Regions from separate parts of the Lacticaseibacillus camelliae DSM 22697 genome, predicted to be linked through region 2. Evidence: riboswitches for the same ligand, from Rfam matches in the RefSeq annotation. Region 2 holds a riboswitch; the other holds the start of a gene.
What was found. Region 2 has a riboswitch for lysine ahead of FC75_RS04390 (ABC transporter permease subunit). Riboswitches for the same ligand answer to the same signal wherever they lie in the genome.

Region 1: another riboswitch for lysine. It lies ahead of dapD (2,3,4,5-tetrahydropyridine-2,6-dicarboxylate N-acetyltransferase); the one in region 2 lies ahead of FC75_RS04390 (ABC transporter permease subunit).

What each region holds. Positions count from the first base shown of each region.
Region 1 is NZ_AYZJ01000050.1:28,389-31,856, reverse strand. Features, by position in the region: gene FC75_RS08670 (N-acetyldiaminopimelate deacetylase) at 1-478, opposite strand, end outside; gene dapD (2,3,4,5-tetrahydropyridine-2,6-dicarboxylate N-acetyltransferase) at 491-1,204, opposite strand; lysine riboswitch at 1,277-1,451, opposite strand; gene FC75_RS08660 (aspartate kinase) at 1,563-2,942, shown strand; gene FC75_RS08655 (PTS sugar transporter subunit IIB) at 3,115-3,468, opposite strand, start outside.
Region 2 is NZ_AYZJ01000023.1:42,872-46,339, reverse strand. Features, by position in the region: gene FC75_RS04400 (PTS mannose/fructose/sorbose transporter subunit IIC) at 1-264, opposite strand, end outside; gene FC75_RS04395 (mannose/fructose/sorbose PTS transporter subunit IIA) at 307-1,281, opposite strand; lysine riboswitch at 1,817-1,987, shown strand; gene FC75_RS04390 (ABC transporter permease subunit) at 2,106-3,468, shown strand, end outside.

The sequences.
Region 1 (3,468 bases), on a different contig from region 2:
GTCCGTAAAACTCATCGGGGTGCCATTCCCCGGTAAAAGCGCCGGCATCAAACACGCGCTTGCCGCCGTACTCCGCCTCTTCCGCCGGCTGGAAAAAGAACACCATGTTGTCCCTGGGCTGGTTGGTGGCGAAATACGCCAGGATGCCCATCGCCACGGTCATGTGCACATCGTGGCCACACGCGTGCATCACGCCAGGGTGGTTCGAGGCAAACGGCAGCCCCGTTTTTTCCTCAACCGGCAGCGCATCGATGTCTGTGCGGTAGCCCAGCGTGCGCCGCGGTGCAGTGCCAGCCAGGTGGACAAGCAGGGCGGTCGGCACCGCCTCGACGTGCTTGACGGTCAGCCAAGGGCAGGCCAAGCGCTGAACGAACTCTTCGATGTATGCCTGGGTCTGAAATTCGTTCAGTGCCAGTTCCGGAATGCGGTGCAGCGAGCGCCGGATCGAGATCAAATCGGCTTCTGTTAAAGTGGCCATGTGCATGCCTTCCTATAGTTTGCGCAGCGCATCGATCAGGCCGGTTTCGCCTTCGGTCTTCGCGTCCTTCATCTTGATCACCTTGGCCGGAACGCCGGCAACCACCGCGTTGGCCGGCACGTCATCGATCACAATGGCCCCAGCCGCGACAACGGCGCCTTTGCCAACGTGGACGCCTTCGATGACCACGGCGTTGGCGCCGACCAGCACGCCGTCATCAATGACGACCGGTTTGGCGCTGGCGGGCTCCACGACCCCGGCCAGGACCGCACCGGCGCCGATGTGGCAGTGCTTGCCGACCGTCGCGCGCCCACCGAGCACGGCGCCCATGTCGATCATCGACCCGGCCCCGATCTTGGCGCCGATGTTGATGATGGCGCCCATCATGATCACGGCGTTGTCGTCGATGGTGACGTGCTCGCGAATGATGGCGCCGGGCTCGATGCGGGCGTTTACCTTGCTGATGTCGAGCATCGGCACGCCGGTGTTGCGGCCGAGCGTTTCGACGCGCAGCTGCGAGATGGCACCGCGATTTTCATCGAGCCACGGCGAAAGCCTGGCGGCATCCCCGTACAGCTGGCCAGTTTTGACGTCGAGAAACGCCTGGACGCCGGCCGGCACCGCCGTGAGCTTTTCAATGTTGCCTGCCAAAGTCACGTGCATCGGCGTGGTTTTCGGGGCGCTGGCGATGTAATCGATAATTTGTTCCGCGTTAAATTCAGCCATGTTTTTTCCTCCTAGAAAATGAAAAAGTCCATCCGGCAACGCTCGCCAGATGGACAGCAAATAGTCCAATTAATTGACGATAGCGCCCCGCATTACTGCGACAGTCCGCCGGATCTTCTCCAGCGGCCCAACCGCTCACCGTTCACACGCCGGTGAGGATTTCGGCGGTGTTCCCTTTCGCCTGCCTTCAGCGCATGTGCTTTGCTCGGGCAGGTTACTGATGGCGACCGCAACCTCTATCTTTTTCGTATGTAATTGACATTAGCTTACGATTAAAACTCACCCTCGTCAACCCTTGACACGGACCGACCGCTTTGGTTATGTTGGAGCCAATTGATTAGAGGACGGGGAGACAAACATGAAAGTCATCAAATTTGGGGGGTCATCACTGGCCACCGGCGCACAACTGGCCAAAGTGGTTAAAATCGTGCAGGCCGATGCGACGCGCCAGGTCGTGGTCGTGTCCGCGCCGGGCAAGCGCAGCAAAACCGACGTGAAAGTCACCGACCTGCTGGGCCAGCTGGCCGACCAGGTGCTTGCGGGCAAGAATCCCGAAGCGCTGATCGAAACCATTCTGGCGCGCTACACCGAGATCCAGCAGCACTTTGCCCTGACCGATGACGTGGTGGCCCGGCTGCGACAGCACCTGCAGCGACTCGCCAAGGCCACCTACCCCGGCGTGGACTACCTCCGCTCGGCCTTCATGGCGCAGGGGGAGCACATGAACGCGCAGCTGGTGGCGGCCGTGATGGCGCACCTAGGCATGAACGCACGGTTCGTCAGCCCCAAGGAACTCGGCATCACCCTGACCGGCAAGCCCGGCGCCGCCCTAGTGGACGAGGAAAGCTACGGCCGCCTCGCCCAGTTTGTCTTGCAGCCCGGTGAGATCATTGTCGTGCCCGGCTTTTACGCCTATGACGAGGCTGGCAACATACTGACCTTTGCCCGCGGAGGGTCGGATATCACGGGCTCGATCCTCGCCAAGGGCCTGGCCGCCGACTTGTACGAAAACTTCACCGACGTGTCCTGGGTCTACGCCGCCGATCCCGGCATTGTCGACCACCCGCGCGCCATCAACACCCTGACCTACCGGGAAATGCGGGAACTCGCCTACGCCGGTTTCTCCGTCTTCAACGACGAGGCGCTGATCCCCGTGATCGAGGCGGGCATCCGCGTCAACATCAAAAACACCAACCAGCCGGACGCGCCTGGCACAATCATTGCGCCGACCAAAAACGTCCAGCATCACCACCACATCACCGGCGTGGCGGCCAAAAAAGGCTTCACCGCGCTTTACCTGCACCACTACCTGATCAACCAGGAAGTCGGCTTCACCTTGAAGCTGCTGCAGATCCTCGCCAAGTACGGCGTCTCCTATGAGCACATGCCGTCTGGGATCGACGACCTGACCATCATCATCGACGAAAATCAGCTCACGCCGCAGATCAAGGACCAAATTGCCGCCGAGGTGCGCGCCCAGATTCACCCCGACGAGCTCGAATGGCTGCCCGACTTCGCCATTGTGATGGTGGTCGGCGAAGGTCTGTACGCGCGGCCGGACCTGGTCGCCCGCATCATGGTGGCGCTGGCCGACGCCGGCATCGAGCCTTCTGTCATCAACCAAGGTGCATCGAAAATCGGGCTGATGCTGACGGTGCCAACGGCCAAGGCGGCAGCCGCAGTGTCGGCGATTTACGCGCTCAGCTGCCACAAACAAGAGGCCGCCGCGACCAAGTAACCGAAGTAACAGGAAAACCGACGAGGCTGAGACACAAAGCGGTTTTAGCCCAAAACGCAGGCGTCCCTGCATCACGATTCGCACTTCGAATCGTGATGCAGGGGCGTTTGCGTGTCTGGGCGTTGCTTTGTGGAACGCGACTTCGGGAATTATGTCTCAGCCTGATCGGTTTTTAGTTTGACCAGGTAAAAATCCCCCAGCGTTTCGTGGTCTTCGGCGGCTTCAACGTCTCAAAGCGCTTGACCGCGATGCCTGACGTCGCCTCAGCGCGAAAGTCGACCGCCAGCAGGAAGTCCAGCAGCTGCGCCGTGAGTTCGTCGGTGTGGCCCGGCGATTGCACCAACCGCGCGTCGAGCCAGGCGCTGGGGATTTTATAGTCATCATACCAGCGCCGCACCCCATCGGCCGGTTCGTCATCAAAGCGCAACACGCCGTCGATTTGCCGGGCGACCTTCGCGATGTCAATTGTTCTGACTTGCGGACCGAACAGCCAGCGCACCTCGAAGTCGTGCGCTGGCTCAAAATC
Region 2 (3,468 bases):
GCCAAGAACCAGAATAATAGCAGAAGCAACTGAGGCCAAGGCAGCGTCAGGTGCAATCGCGGCACCAACGTTGGCCCAGCCAAGGGCAATCATCTGTAAGGTCCCACCCAAAATCAGGCAAGGCATGAGCTGGCCAGTGACCAACCCGATCAGCGTGCACGCTACAACTGGCATATGGAATTCGAATTCATCAAGAACCCCTTCCATCCCTGCCAGGAACGCCACGATGAGGACCCCGATGATTTGAAGAAAGTTCAAATCCATGTGAATATCCTCCTTAAATTTAATTAGGAATATAATCTATTGCTACTTGTTCTGTGCATCCAGCGCGTCTTGCGCCTTCTTGAGGATTGCGTCCATGTTGTCCTTGTTGTCGGTTGGGACCTTCCGAACATCGAAGGTGACGCCTTCCTTTTCCAAGGCCTTGAACGTGTCAATATCGGTCTGGTCAAAGGCCAGGACCTTGTTCGGCTGAACCTTGCCGACTGAGTGCGCCATGGAACCAACGTTCAGTTCCTTCAGCGGCACGCCGCCGTCAATGGCCTTTTTCGCGTCTTCCGGTGTTTCGAATAATAGCAACGCTTTTTCGCCGCCGAAGTGCTTGTCGTCTTTGGCGATCTTGATCATCTGATCAATTGGAATGACGTGAGCCTTAACACCTGATGGGGCCGCTTCAGTGATCAGCTGTTTACGCAGCTTGTCGTGTGCGACACCGTCCGATACAACAATGATCCGCGTTGGCTTGGTCTCTTTGCTCCAAGCCGTCGCAACTTGCCCGTGAAGCAGACGAGAGTCGATCCGAGCCAGAACGTAACTCATCTTCCCTGGCTTACCGCCGCTGACGTGCTGCGCTGGTGCTGCAGCAGGTACCGCCTTTGGTGCCAGTTCTTCAGGCTTGACTTTGATACCGTCTTTACCTGACTCAATAATGTGCGCCGCAATATCGTGCGCTGAATCCATGGACAAACGGGAACCGTATGCCTCAATCAGCATTGGTAGGTTCAACCCAGTGACGATGGCCCACTTATCTTTGTGCTGCTCGAACAACCCGTTAGACTGGTTGAACGGAGAGCCGCCCCACAAATCGATAAGGAACAGGACCTGATCATCTGAGTCGAGCTTCGCAATGGCTTCCTCGAGGTGTGCTTTCAAGTCGTCCGGGCCTTCGTTGGGCTGGAATGTCACTGCTTCAACATTCTTCTGCTCACCAAAGATCATCTGACCTGATTGCATAATGCCTTTGGCAAAATCGCCGTGGCTAGCAAGGATGATTCCGACCATTGTTTGTCGCCTCCTATATGTATTTAGACCTGATAGCGCCACCATTCGGATTTAACTCAAAAAGTTGGGTGACGTGTCACGGTCCAGCAGATAGTTTGCACAAAAATGGTTGCGATTGCAAAGGTTGAAGCTTCAAAAAAACAATCGTTTTCATGAAACACCACTTACTACTAAGGCTCGCGGCTAAAAAATTTTTATGATTAATTTTGGCTAAGCGCACGATCCGAACCGCTTTTGTCTGAAACGCGTACCAGTCTCGTCATTCTCTAACACAGGCCGACAAACCGCCGGCCACAAACAAAATTCTAATCGATGAATAAACCTTTAGTTAGTAAAATAATTCATACAAACCGCGACTAAGCCTCAGAAAGAGATGATAGGCCATCTCCCTAGCTTAAGGGTTTGCCCAACGCAATAACCTTCACCGCCTGTGACAGTATCCCAGGTGGTCACAGCTGAAACCGTTATCTTAAGCAAACGCCTTGACACGGCGGTTTCGGACGCATAAACTGGCAAGCGACAACTGAATTTACCACTAAGAAATAGAGGTCGCGGAAACGACGAACGCTGAGGAGTGCCTGTCACGTTGAATCAGCCGTAAGCGAATCCGCCGAAACGCATTCTGCCACAGGGGCAGGGCGCGTTGGGCCAGTTTGGGGAAACCCGCTGGACTGTCGAAGCCTAGCTTCGGAGCGCTATGATTCTGGTTTAACCACTGAAATCATCGGTCGGCCTATTTCACTTATAGGCCGGCCTTTTTACTTCTCTATTTCCCGCGTGGTTCACCAAGTTAACTTGGGACAACACGAAGGGAGTTTTTAATGATGAAGAAGCATTTCTGGGGCCGCCTTGTCAGCGGTCTCGCACTGCTCGCCGTGGCGGCGGGCATCAGCGCCGGCACGCCACAGCACGTGGCCGCCGCAACCAAGGGCACGTTCAAGGTCGGCATGGAAGCCGGCTACGCCCCGTTCAACTGGACCCAAAACACGGCCGCGAACGGCGCTGTCAGGATCCAAGGCAGCTCGGATTACGCCAACGGTTATGACGTCCAGATGGCCAAGAAGGTCGCCAAGGCCTTGGGCAAAAAGGTCGTCGTCGTCAAGACGTCCTGGAATGGCCTGCCGCCGGCATTGACCTCCGGCAAGATCGACGCCATCATCGCGGGCATGAGCCCGACGCCTGAACGCCGCAAGACCATCGATTTTACCAATACCTACTACGCCAGCAAGCTGACCGTCGTGGTACGCCGCGACAGTAAGTACGCCAAAGCCAAGAGCATCAATGATTTCAAGAACGCCAAGATCACGGCGCAGCTGTCGACCTTCCACTATCAGGCCATCAAGCAAATGAAGGGCGTCATCAAGGAACCCGCCATGGATAACTTCCCCGCCATGCGGGTGGCGCTTGAATCCGGCACCATCGACGGCTATGTCTCCGAAGTGCCTGAGGGCATCACCGCCGAAAATGCCAACCCCGATCTGACCTACCTGCGTTTCTCCAAGAAAAATGGCTTCAAGACCAACCCGGAGGACGTGGATCTGGCGATTGGGATCCGTAAGAACGACCCGGACAAGGCCAAGATCAACGCCGAGCTGGCAAAGATCCCGCAAAAAGAGCGTGATCAGTTAATGAACCAGGCCGTCGCGGACCAGCCATCCACCACCAGTCAGGGCAACTGGTTCGTCGCCCTGCTGAAGCAGTACGGCCCGATGCTCCTGCGTGGGACCGGTATGACGCTGTTCATCTCCCTGATTGGGACCGTCGTTGGTTTCCTGATCGGGTTGCTGGTCGGCATCGCCCGCACCACCCCGGTACCCAAGAACCGCGGCAAACGCGGTCTGCGGGCCATCGGCAACTGGCTGCTCGCCGTCTACATTGAAGTCTTCCGGGGCACCCCAATGATCGTCCAGGCCGCCGTCGTTTACTACGGCGCCGCCCTCGCGTTTCACGTCAACATGGACCGTACCGTGGCCGCCTTGTTCATTGTGTCTATTAACACCGGGGCTTACATCTCTGAAATCATCCGTGGGGGCATCACCTCTGTCGACTCCGGCCAGTTCGAAGCCGCACACGCGCTGGGCATGACCCACTGGCAAACCATGACCAAGGTCATCCTGCCGCAAGCGATTCGCAATTCCCTGCCGGCCGTCACCAATGAATTCATCGTCAACATCAAGGATACGTCAG